4 regions of the Parageobacillus caldoxylosilyticus genome follow, and region 3 is predicted to be linked to each of the others. Evidence: riboswitches for the same ligand, from Rfam matches in the RefSeq annotation. Region 3 holds a riboswitch; each other region holds the start of a gene.
The links. Region 3 has a riboswitch for S-adenosylmethionine ahead of BV455_RS04635 (methionine biosynthesis PLP-dependent protein). Riboswitches for the same ligand answer to the same signal wherever they lie in the genome.

Region 1 (3,098 bases), 360 kb from region 3:
CGCTTTCATGCAAGGACCGCTGTTCTTCGGCGATGGTTTTCTTTAGGCTAATAATGCCAAGGGTAGCGAGACAAACGCTGAAAATGGCGATGATTGTATAAAGATCGCTGTCAAGCAGCAGTTTAACGAGACTGTACGAAATAACTAGCGAAAAAATAGGTGATACAAACCAAACTTTTAATAGCTGAATGACAATGCGCTTTTGCCAAATATAAAAGCCGTTTTTTGCTGTCCCGATGCCAATGATGGCAGAGGTAGTAATTTGGGTTAACGGTACGGGCAGCCCGAAAATGGACGAAAGAATGACGAGTGTTGCGCCGGTGCCGGAAATCGCGCTGCCTTCAAACGGAGAGAAGTTCGTGATTTTTTTTCCGTTTGTTTCTAAAACGCGTCTTCCAAGCAATATGGCGCCAAGGGCGACGAATATGCCGCCGAATATCGTTCCATGGGAAACGGAAATTAATCCGGCGCCGACAAGTGGGCCGACCGCATTGGCAACATTGTTCATTCCAGCCGAAAAAGCTTCAAAAAAGCCGGTCACAATTAAAAGCGTGACGAACGTTTTTCCCCATCTGCCTTGTTCTAATTGTGGATATTTTCGCTTTAGCGATAAAAACCATTTTCCTACGAAAAACGTAAATGCAAAGGCGATGATGGGGATAATGATCCATATGGAAACAATAAACAGCAATTTATGAAAATATACGGTTTGATAGGCAATGCCGACGCCGACAACCGAACCGACCGTAATTTCGCTCGTAGAGAGCGGAATGCCCATGATATTGGCGGCGAATAAGGATATTGTCGCGGCAGTTAAAATGATCACGACAATTTTGATGGTCAAGATGGAAGACGGGATAATCCCGGAACCGATCGTTTTGACGACCTCGCCGCCGACGAGGCTGCCAAGAAACACTCCTAATCCGCAAAGCAGAAGGGCAGTTGATCTCCGCCTGATGGCGCCGGATCCGTACGCCACTCCCATTGCGGCGGCGGCGCCGCTGGCACCGATATTCATCGCAAAGAAAAAGGATACGATAAAAGCAACAACAAGGAGCATATTCGTGTCTCTCCCTATGAGATATGAAGCCCGCATTCCGTTTTTTTGTGACCGACCCAGCGGCCGGAACGCAAGTCGTTCGGATCGAGAGCAGGGGCTGTGCATGGCTCGCAGCCGATGCTTGGATAACCTTGATCATGAAGCACATTGTACGGAAGCTCGTATTTATATACATAGTTCCATACGTCTTTCCATGTCCAATGAATGAGCGGGCAGATTTTGATCGATTGGAATTTGTCATCTTTATTAATGTATTGGACGTGGCTGCGTGTCGGCGATTGTTCGCGGCGCAGGCCGGAAATCCAAGCGGTTACCCCGGTCAATACTTCGCGCAGTGGAATCACCTTCCGCAATTCACAGCATTTATTTGGATGGTGCTTCCATAATTCGTCCCCGAATTGTTTTGCCTGTTCGTCTAAGGATAAGCTTGGCTGTTTCATTACAATGCGGAGGGAAGGATATTTTTCTTTTACCTTTTCGATTGTCTCGTATGTTTCACGAAAATGAAGACCGGTATCGAGAAATACGATTTCCGCATCTGGCTTTACTTGCGAAATTAAATCAATTAACACGATTCCTTCAATGCCGAAGCTGCAGGCATACACAATATTGTTCTCATATTGGCGGTATGCCCAAGCGAGGACATCAAGCGCCCCTTTTGTTTCATTATCGTGAGGAAATGACGGTTTTTCTTCCGTTTCCCACGTTTGATAAGTGAGCATCTTTCTCCCTCCTTTGAAGTCAAAGAAAATAAAGTGGATTAATTGGTTATATTGGAATAGAAAGAGAACGAGCGCTGATAAAAAACGCTCTCCCATTTTGGAAGAGCCAACCGGTCACTGATAGCGCCTTATCTTCCAAAATGGTACCCATTTTGCTGGAATTAGCACCTTGCTTTCGGCCAAGCAGGTTGCCGGAGTTCATCGGGCCAGTCCCTCCCTCACTCTTGATAAGTTTTATGTAATTGTAATTGATTAAAATTTTAACACAATTCACACGGAAGTCAATCCTAGTTTTTCTATGGGAATTTATTTTTTTGTAAAGGGAAAAAGGAACTATTTTTTGGCTATGGGCATCAAGAATCAGCTTTCTTTGTTGATCTGTTTTTCACATGTAAAAACCAAGGTGCTTTGCTGTACCTTGGTTGATCCGATCAGTGACGCGTTCTTTTGGGGAATGGTATGTTTCTTTTATTTCTATGCCGAGGATGAGAAAAAGAAAGGATAAAATGCCGATGTGGCCGATAAACATAAGCATCGCAATCATGGAATGAGGGACAAACCGGCAATATCAAATCCGGCATTGGTCAGCGCGATTACCGAAGCGAAAAAGCCGTGATATAAAGCTTCCTGCCACATTGGAAAGAAACGAAAAAGGAATTTCATTTCTTTCGCAAATTTCCCAGCTCTTCGGCAATCGCCTGCATTTCGCTCGGGCTGAACGTCTCTCTTTTCATTACCATGTCATATATTTCTTTCAACTCATCATACCACTCTTCCGAAAAATGAGAAGGTTTAATTGCGTCTAAATTTAATACTTTTAACTTTGCTTTTATTTTTTCTACCATATACTCGACATTTTCTGTTGATTTTTTTGACAAATCCATTTTTTTACTCCCTCCTTTGCCAGGTTATATGTATTGTACCACAGAAAGAAATACATTGTACTACTGTTTTTGTATATAATGAGGTCGAGAGGAGTGGTGAAACGATGGTAAAAGTGTTGTTTGTCTGTTTGGGGAATATCTGTCGCTCGCCGATGGCGGAAGCGATTTTTCGGCATTTAGTGAAGGAGAAGGGATTGGAAGGAAAAATTACTGTAGATTCAGCGGGAACGGGAAATTGGCATGTTGGCGAACCGCCGCATGAAGGCACCCAACTCATATTAAAGAAAAATAATATTGATTTTTCCGGAATTCGCGCCCGGCAAATCGATCAAAGGGACTTGCAGACATTTGATTACATTATTGCGATGGATGCAGAAAATGTAGGAAATTTGCGGAGATTGGCCGGGTACAATAAAACGGGGTTTATCGGCC
Region 2 (3,098 bases), 870 kb from region 3:
AAAGAAGAACAATTAAAGCCGATTCATATGCCAAGCAACTCAGGCCGCCCGTTCTTGATTTCGATTGCGTTTTTCTTCGCGGGCTTTGGTCTTGTCTTTAAATGGTTTACGTTGGCGATTATCGCTGCGATCTTCATTATTCTCGGTTTAATTCTCCGTTCGTTTGACGATGATGACGGCTATTACATTAGCGTGGACGAAATTAAACGCACGGAGCGTTTGGCACGGAAGGGGGCGTAACGGATGGCAGAAGCAGCTCACCGATATGATGAAACGATGCCGCTCGAGTATCGGACGGAAGAAAGCCGTTTAAATATTTTAGGATTTTGGATTTTCCTTGGCGCCGAGGTCGCGTTGTTTGCGACCTTGTTCGCCACCTATCTTGTTTTATTCCAACGTACGGGAAGCGGCCCGACTGCGAAAGACTTATTTGAGGTAAAAGATGTTTTAATCGAAACGTTGCTTCTATTAACCAGCAGTTTTACATGCGGACTGGCTATTTTTGAAATGCGCCGCAATCGCCTTAGCGGTTTATTAACATGGCTGTTGGTGACGCTCCTTTTAGGTGCAGGGTTTATTACCTTTGAAATTCGCGAATTTATTCATTACGTCCATGAAGGAGCGACGATGCAAACAAGTGCGTTTCTCTCTAGCTTTTTCGTGCTTGTCGGAACGCACGGGGCGCACGTCAGCCTTGGAATTGGCTGGATGATTTTAATTATCATTCAGCTGCTCCAGCGCGGATTTACGCCGCGGACGGCAAGAAAAGTGTTTATCGTCAGCTTGTATTGGCACTTCCTTGACGTCGTATGGATTTTTATCTTTACATTAGTTTATTTGACCGGGATGGTGATCTAGGATGGGTGCAAACAATCACCATGAATCATTTCCTTGGAAACATGTCGTCGGTTTTGTTCTTTCGCTTGTGCTGACGTTCGCTGCGCTTTGGGTCGCGCTATCTTCGGGATTAACGGCGAAAGCGATTATTGGCGTCATCGTCATTTTTGCGATCATTCAAGCAAGCTTGCAGCTATTTATGTTTATGCATATGACGGAAAGCGACAGCGGCAAAATTCAAACGATCAATATGGCGTATGCCTTTTTTATTGCGATAGTGGTTGTTGCCGGTTCGGTTTGGACGATGTCATTTGTGCTGTAATAAAACCCCTGGCTCTTTCCCTGTGAAAGAGCCGGGGTTTTTTTATATTGACGCTGTAAATGACATTATGGTAGGATAAAATAAATCCGATAAAACATATAAGAAAATAGGAAAAATAAATAAATAGCAAATCTTATCAAGAGCGGCAGAGGGAATGGCCCAATGAAGCCCAACAACCGTTGATATCGGTCAGAAAGGCGCTGGTTGGAGCAGGTTGGTTCTGGAAGATAAGATGAAGCGCACCACTTCTTCTTATCGAAGAAGCTTTTTTTATTATAGGGGAGGAGAGGAACAAGATGAGATATGGGTTTTGGCTGCCGATTTTCGGAGGATGGCTGCGCAACGTTGAGGATGAAAACATGCCGGCGACGTTTGAATATGCGAAAACGGTAGCGCAAAAAGGGGAGCAATGGGGATATAGCACAACATTAGTCGCGGAGCTGTATTTAAATGATATAAAAGGGCCGGAGAAGGATTCGCTGGAAGCATGGTCGACGGCGGCGGCACTGGCGGCGGTGACAGAAAAATTGGAAATTATGACGGCAGTCCGTCCCGGTTTTCATTATCCAGCCGTTACGGCGAAAATGGCGGCCAATATTGACCACATTAGCAACGGCCGCTTTACACTGAACGTTGTATCGGCATGGTGGGAGGAAGAAGCGCGTCAATATGGCGGCATTTTTACCGAACATGATGAGCGCTATGATCGCACGGAAGAATTCGTTCAAGTGTTAAAAGGAATGTGGACGAACGATGTATTTCATTTCCGGGGAAAATTTTATGAAGTAAATGGAGCCCATTTAGCGCCGAAACCGGTGCAAAAGCCGCATCCGATTTTATACGCCGGCGGCGAGAGCGAACGGGGAAAACAAGCGATTGTTAAGCATTGCGATGCATATGTGATGCATGGCGGAACAGTAGAAGAAATCGCCCGCAAAGTTGCCGACATGAAGCAGCGCCGCGAACAGGCAGGAAAAGAGCCGTTTCGCTCGTTTGGCATGGCAGCGTTTGTCATTTGCCGCGACAGCGAGGAGGAGGCGCAGGCGGAATTAAAGCGCATTACCGACGTCAAATTATCTAGCGGCTATGCAGGATATCATGATTTCGTCAACAAATCCCAGCTCGAACTGCAATTGAAATTGCAAGACTATTCTGTATCCAACAGAGGATTGCGTCCAAATCTAATTGGTACACCGGAACAAATCGCTGACCGCATTTTAGCATATGAAAATGCAGGGGTAGATTTATTGCTATTGCAATTTTCACCTCAGCTAGAGGAAATGGAGAGATTCGCCAAACAGGTGATGCCGCTTGTCGAGGAACGCCGGAATCGGCTTGCGACGAAAGGGGAAAAGTAAGATGAGCAAAATTTACATTATTCATGAAAATAGCGAATGGACTGTGCATCTAACGCGGCGGTTGGACGAACTTGGTCTGCCTTATGAAGAATGGTTTTTAGACAAAGGGACGGTCGATTTATCGGCGACGCCTCCGGAAGGAGTGTTTTACAGCCGAATGAGCGCCTCCTCTCATACGCGGGCGCATCGTTTTGCCCCGGAACTCACGGAAGCGGTGCTTGCCTGGCTCGAGCGCCATGGGCGCCGGGTGCTCAACGGAAGCCGGGCGCTCCGTTTAGAAGTAAGCAAAGTAAATCAATATATGGCATTAAATGCGCATGGAATCCGCACGCCGAAAACGATTGCCGCCGTCGGCAAGGAACAAATCGTGGAAGCAGCAAAACAGCTTGGCGCGCCGTCGTTTATTACGAAACATAACCGCGCTGGCAAAGGGCTTGGCGTGCAATTGTTCCATTCCATTGAAACGCTTTGGCAATATCTCGAAAGCCCTGCTTTTGAAGATTCAGTCGACGGCATTACACTGGTGCAAGAATATATTCAAGCGCCGGAGCCGTTCATCACCCGTTGTGAATTTGTCGGCG
Region 3 (3,098 bases):
AAACGGTTTAATACTTCGGTGATCATGCGATACGTGCCGCCATAAACATCTTCGGTCACGAGCACATGGTCGCCTTTGGACAAGAGAAGAAACGCAGTCGAAATCGCCGCCATCCCTGAGGAAAAAGCGAAGCCGCGCACGCCGCCTTCCAGTTCGGCAATCGTTTCTTCGAGCGCCTCGCGCGTCGGGTTTCCGGAGCGGCTGTAATCATATTTGCCAAATGTGTCAAAATCGAATTGATGGAACGTTGAAGCATGCTGAATCGGCACGCTTACTGCCCCTGTTTGCCGATCGATTTTCCATTTGTTATGAAGCAGTTTGGTTTGAAAGGAAATACGTTGTTCCATATCCTCTTACACCTCTTTCATATTTTTCAGCGCTTGCGCTAAGTCGGCAATTAAATCTTCGGCATGTTCGATGCCGACGGAAAAGCGCAGCAGCCGGTTACAGACGCCGTTGGCAATGCGGACTTCCTCCGGAATGTCGGCATGCGTTTGCGTCGCCGGATATGTAATAAAGCTTTCCACACCTCCTAAACTTTCGGCGAACGTAATTAAGCGTAAACTTTGTAAAAAGCGGTTGACCCACTTTTCCTCGCGCAAGCGGAACGACAACATTCCCCCTCTTCCTGGGTATAATACATCGGTAATATCTTCGTGAGACGCTAAAAACTCACTGATGCGCTTCGCGTTTTCTTCATGCTGGCGCATCCGTAGCGCCAACGTTTTCATGCCGCGAATCAATAGCCACGAATCAAACGGAGAAAGCACGGCGCCAATTGCGTTATGATATTCCGCAAGCCGTTGACAAAGCTCCTCTCCCTTTGCAACAACGAGACCGGCTAACACATCGTTGTGTCCTCCTAAATATTTTGTCGCACTGTGAATAACGATATCGGCTCCTTGCTCGATCGGACGCTGGAGAACCGGCGTGTAAAACGTATTGTCAACAATGAGAAGCAGTCCGTGTTTTTTCGCAAGTTTTGCCACTTCGGCAATGTCCGCTTCCTGCATGAGCGGATTGGTCGGCGTTTCCAAAAAAATCGCCTTCGTTTTTTCCGTGATCATGTTCTCTACTAATCGTATGTCACGAAAATCTACATAATGAAAAGACAATCCGTATTTTCGCCAGCCACGTTCAAATAAGCGATATGTACCTCCATATAAATCGGCAGAAACGAGAAATTCATCCCCGCTTTCAAATAAAGCAAGAACTGTCTGAATGGCTGCCATGCCCGAACTGAACGCATAGCCTTGATCGCCTCCCTCGAGCTTGGCGATCGCCTCTTCGACGATTTTGCGCGTCGGATTGCCGGTACGGATGTAGTCAAACCCGGTCGACTGTCCAATTCCTTCATGACGGTATGCCGTCGAAAAGTAGACAGGCGGATTGACCGTCCCCGTTACTGTTTCGCTGCGGTTTCCGATTTGCGCTAACAATGTCTCCAGTTTCTCCACTTCTCTCTCTCCCTCTTTTATAAAATAAAAAAAGTCTTCTAAGAAGAAGACTTTTCCATACGTATGTCAGTGCTTCTTCTTATCTGCCGAATTGAAAAAATTCAATTCGCTGGATTTAGCACCTGGCCAATACTTGGCTGGTTGCTGAAGCTTCACAGGGCCAGTTCCCTCCGCTTCTCTCGATAAGAAAGCATCTTGCCGATATTCATTTTTCTGATTATCTTAAAATTTAACTCATTCATAATAATTTTGCAAGTAATTTTTTTAAAATTGAGTTATTTGTTTATATAACATCGGAAAAACTTATCATGTTTTTCGCGCTGTCCGTTTTCATATGTTTGGACCGATTCCAGTATATTTCATTATTTTTATTTTATCGAAACAGTTTTTTGACAAAAATAGCAAAAAAAGCACTTATTTTTTCAAAAACTTACACGGTTCAACGGTGTTTATTAACATGTTTTAGCAAAAATATGTTACAATAACAGGTGAATTGTTGTTTTTATGGAGGATGCACCATGGCGACACCAAAAGGAACGATGCATGATTATACGATCTACAGCAATGAGCTCGAAGAAGAAATAACGCTGCTTGCTTATTTGCCAAGCACGTTTTCTCCGCTTCATAAGTATTCTCTTCTTATCGCACAGGATGGGAAAGATTATTTTATGTACGGGAAAATCAAAAGCGTTATCGAACAACTGATGGAAAGCGGCAAGATTGATCGCACCATTGTCATCGGAATCCCGTATCATGATGTTAAAGACCGCTACGAGAAATATCATCCAAGCGGAAAGAAAAACAGCCGTTATTTGCGTTTTTTAGCACATGAGCTCGTTCCGTTTTTAGATCAAACGTTTCCTACGTACCAAATCGGGAAAGGGCGCGCGCTCATCGGTGATTCCCTTGGCGGCACCGTCTCGCTGATGGCTGGATTGTTGTATCCGCATACATTTGGAAAAATTGCGATGCAGTCGCCATATATCGATGAAGGGATCATCGAAAAAATTTTACATTTTCCGGAACCACCATTATTGCAAATTTATCACTCGGTAGGTACAAACGAAACAGCAGTAAAGACGACGGACGGAAACGTGCGTGATTTTATCACTCCGAATCGAAAGGCACGTGAAGCGTTTATCCAAAAAGGATTTTTGTATGAGTACAACGAATTTGACGGCGGTCATGCATGGACATATTGGCAGCCTGACGTTCCGCGCGCAATTGCGCATCTCCTTTCGTTGTAAACACTACCATACTTTTCGGAATTTTGTTATAATTAAGTACTACTTATCATAAGGAGGGGTTTTTATGAAATATGGTATTGCTTTATTTCCTTCGAAGCGAATACAGGATTTTGCCAATTCCTATAGAAAGCGTTATGATAGCCATTACGCCCTCATTCCGCCGCATTTAACCTTAAAAGAACCTTTTGAAGCTGACGACCAGCAAATTAAAGAAATGGTGAAAGAATTGCGCAAAATTGCGGCTGAAACAGATCTCATTCCGTTAAAAGTGACAAAATTTAGCTCGTTTTATCCAGCGAGCAATGTTATTTATTTAAAAGTGGAGCCGAACGAAACGCTGCAGCGCCTTTATGAACGGCTTCACAGCGGAATTTTTGCCGATAAACCAGAATAC
Region 4 (3,098 bases), 1.4 Mb from region 3:
TTATATATTAGTCGATGCCGATGAAGCAGGCGAAAAATTACGCAAGCAGTTTCGCCGCGAGTTTCCAGAAGCGGAACATATTTATATTGACCGTGCCTACCGCGAAGTGGCAGCCGCGCCAAATTGGCATATTGCGCAAGTATTATTGCGTGCGAATTTTGATGTGCATATGAATTATTTATTGAAAAGGTGAATAGGCAATGAAAAAAATAGAGCCGTTTGAAATCGATGAAGTCATTCGCAACGAAGAGGTAGTTTGCCTTTATTTATATACGCCGATGTGCGGCACTTGTCAGCTTGCCAAACGGATGCTGGAAGTAGTCGAGGAATTGTTTCCGTTTCTTCCGTTTTACCAGACGGATATTAATTATATACCGAAGCGGGCGGTTGCATGGAAAATTGAAAGCGTTCCATGCCTTCTTTTATTTCAACGTGGTAATATCGTCAAAAAGTGGTATGCGTTTCATTCTGTTCCTTATTTGCATGAAACAATAAAAGAGATGTTGCCGAACAGCCATTAGATTTTTTGAATCCAAAGATAGACTAGTTCATCGACGATTTGTGAACGATTCCCCTCCCCCATGATGTGTTTGGCGCTCGCGTTGAAAACAGCAGTTATTTTGCCTCCATTTGACATATTTCTTGGGAAATGACGGGAATTTTGTTCTTTTTCTAAATGATTTGTCGAGCTTTTTCTAAAGGATTATTTTCGCTCATATGGAAATAAATGAAACAAAGGGGAGGCGGATAAAATGAATATGCGTGAACTAGTCAGCCAACTTGCCGAACGAATGCAAACATTAAATCATCTATTGCCGATTTTACCGGAAGAAGAGCTGTACGTTCGCTTTGAGTGCGAAACGGAAACAGCAGTCGTGGCCATTTCAAAACATCAAATCAGCCCAAAAGCGGAAGTAGACGAGCGTCGGGTATTAACGGTGCGCGGGTCAAAAGAAGCATTGGAATCGCTATTAAGCGGAAGGATGAAATTGCAGCAGCAAATTCGCCTGAAAGAAGTGTGTATTTCCGGAAGTTTCCGGCATATGTTATTGTTGGAGTCATTGCTTCACTTAGCCAAGCCATATCGATATGTTTGTTAAATAATGTTTCACATAATTTCCTATGCAAAAAATTCATAGGCGCAGAAAATAGTGCTGCCATTCAGAAAAAACTTTGATTACAAGAAGCGGAGAGGCTGCCCAGTGCAATCCCGCAATTGATTTTCCTAACACGGTGCTAATTCCAGGAACCTAGACGGCTCGAAAAGATCAAAAACATGTCCCCCTTCTCTCCCTGACAAGAGAGAGTTTTTATTACAAATCAAGGGGGGAACAGAGGATTTGGTCGTCTGTTGGGATTGGAAAACATCAATGAATGAATTGAGGATTTAGGGCAGACCATTGCCGCTGCGACGTGGATTACTTTGAATATTTCCGTTTCATCATAAAAGTAAGATTGCCGAAAAATATGGGAGAAAAATTTTTTTTGTTGACATGATTCGACATAAGATGATACAATCACATTCGTAAATTAATTTGTAATTAATTGAAGATTTGTAATTGAATAATATGATTGTTGCGCTCTTATCAAGAGAGGTGGAGGGATGTGCCCAATGAAGCCCGGCAACCGTCAGCATATACGCTGAAATGGTGCCAATTCACACAAAGCATCTGCTTTGGGAGATAAGAGACGGAATGGTAATGATTACCTTTCTGTTCTCTTCGAGCAGAAAGGTTTTCTTTTTGGAACGAGCCGCCTGCTAGATGAAGGAAGGTGAAAATGTGCATGATTACGTTGGAAAATGTGACAAAAATATATGAAGCGGCAAGCGGGTCGATCACCGCAGTCGACAATGTTTCTTTGCAAATTAAGGAAGGGGAAATTTTTGGAATTATCGGATATAGCGGCGCGGGGAAAAGCTCGCTCATCCGTCTTCTTAACGGATTGGAAAAACCGACAAGCGGTAAAGTCATTGTTGCCGGACGGGATATGGCTAATATTAAAGGAAAAGAATTGCGAAAGGCTCGCCAGGAAATCGGGATGATTTTCCAGCATTTTAATTTATTATGGTCAAGAACCGTTCATGAAAATATTGCATTTCCTTTAGAAATTGCTGGTATTCCGAAAGAAACGCGGAAAAAGCGGGTCGATGAGCTAATTCAGCTTGTCGGGCTGCAAGGAAGAGAACATGCTTACCCGTCACAGCTGAGCGGCGGGCAAAAGCAGCGCGTTGGCATCGCGCGTGCGTTAGCAAACAATCCAAAAGTGTTATTGTGCGATGAGGCGACATCCGCGCTAGACCCGCAGACAACCGATTCCATTTTGGAGCTTTTGGTGGATATTAATAAACGTTTAGGATTGACGATCGTATTAATTACCCATGAAATGCATGTGATTCGTAAAATTTGCGATCGCGTCGCAGTGATGGAGAACGGAAAAATTGTCGAGCAAGGCGAAGTGCTGCAAGTGTTCCGGCAGCCAAAACAAGAGATTACGAAACGGTTTGTGCAACAGGTTGTTGAACCGGAGGAAACAAAAGAAACGATTACCCATCTGCTCGATAAATATCCGAACGGAACGGTTATCCAATTGACGTTCGTCGGAGAGGCTGCGGAACAGCCGCTGATTGCCAATGTTGTGCGTCAGTTTCAAGTGGATGCAAATATTTTACAAGGGAAAATTTCACAAACTCATCAAGGCGCCTACGGTGTGCTGTTTGTTCATATGGATGGGGAAAAAGAGGAAGTGGCCCGCGCGATCGATTATATTCGCCAGCAGCAAGTGGCAGTGGAGGTGATTACGGATGCTCGCTAACCTCTTGCCGAACGTAGAATGGGATATGATTTGGGCGGCTACGGTTGAGACGCTTTATATGACAGGCGTCGCCGTTGTGGCGACATTTATATTGGGAACGATTCTTGGACTGCTTTTATTTTTAACGTCAAAGGGAAACCTCTGGGAGAACCGCCTGGTGAATATGATCATTGCTGCTATTGTTAATGTTTTCCGTTCCATTCCATTTATTATCTTAATTATTTTGTTAATCCCGTTTACGAAATTCGTTGTCGGAACAATGCTTGGCGCCAACGCGGCATTGC

Region 1: it holds a riboswitch for S-adenosylmethionine, as region 3 does, so the genes downstream of both, BV455_RS06530 (phosphoadenylyl-sulfate reductase) here and BV455_RS04635 (methionine biosynthesis PLP-dependent protein) in region 3, are expected to answer to the same signal.
Region 2: it holds a riboswitch for S-adenosylmethionine, as region 3 does, so the genes downstream of both, BV455_RS09110 (LLM class flavin-dependent oxidoreductase) here and BV455_RS04635 (methionine biosynthesis PLP-dependent protein) in region 3, are expected to answer to the same signal.
Region 4: it holds a riboswitch for S-adenosylmethionine, as region 3 does, so the genes downstream of both, BV455_RS11455 (methionine ABC transporter ATP-binding protein) here and BV455_RS04635 (methionine biosynthesis PLP-dependent protein) in region 3, are expected to answer to the same signal.

What each region holds. Positions count from the first base shown of each region.
Region 1 covers NZ_CP040553.1:1,267,056-1,270,153, reverse strand. Annotated here, with positions in the region: gene BV455_RS06535 (inorganic phosphate transporter) at 1-1,060, opposite strand, end outside; gene BV455_RS06530 (phosphoadenylyl-sulfate reductase) at 1,075-1,782, opposite strand; SAM riboswitch class I at 1,908-2,016, opposite strand; gene BV455_RS06525 (DUF1128 domain-containing protein) at 2,442-2,666, opposite strand; gene BV455_RS06520 (low molecular weight protein-tyrosine-phosphatase) at 2,771-3,098, shown strand, end outside.
Region 2 covers NZ_CP040553.1:1,782,769-1,785,866, forward strand. Annotated here, with positions in the region: gene qoxB (cytochrome aa3 quinol oxidase subunit I) at 1-240, shown strand, start outside; gene qoxC (cytochrome aa3 quinol oxidase subunit III) at 244-858, shown strand; gene qoxD (cytochrome aa3 quinol oxidase subunit IV) at 860-1,159, shown strand; SAM riboswitch class I at 1,290-1,393, shown strand; gene BV455_RS09110 (LLM class flavin-dependent oxidoreductase) at 1,456-2,517, shown strand; gene BV455_RS09115 (ATP-grasp domain-containing protein) at 2,519-3,098, shown strand, end outside.
Region 3 covers NZ_CP040553.1:911,201-914,298, forward strand. Annotated here, with positions in the region: gene metC (cystathionine beta-lyase) at 1-347, opposite strand, end outside; gene BV455_RS04635 (methionine biosynthesis PLP-dependent protein) at 354-1,457, opposite strand; SAM riboswitch class I at 1,534-1,646, opposite strand; gene BV455_RS04640 (alpha/beta hydrolase) at 1,976-2,704, shown strand; gene BV455_RS04645 (YjcG family protein) at 2,769-3,098, shown strand, end outside.
Region 4 covers NZ_CP040553.1:2,266,849-2,269,946, forward strand. Annotated here, with positions in the region: gene BV455_RS11440 (toprim domain-containing protein) at 1-193, shown strand, start outside; gene BV455_RS11445 (thioredoxin family protein) at 201-521, shown strand; gene BV455_RS11450 (SCP2 sterol-binding domain-containing protein) at 753-1,100, shown strand; SAM riboswitch class I at 1,581-1,689, shown strand; gene BV455_RS11455 (methionine ABC transporter ATP-binding protein) at 1,786-2,814, shown strand; gene BV455_RS11460 (methionine ABC transporter permease) at 2,804-3,098, shown strand, end outside.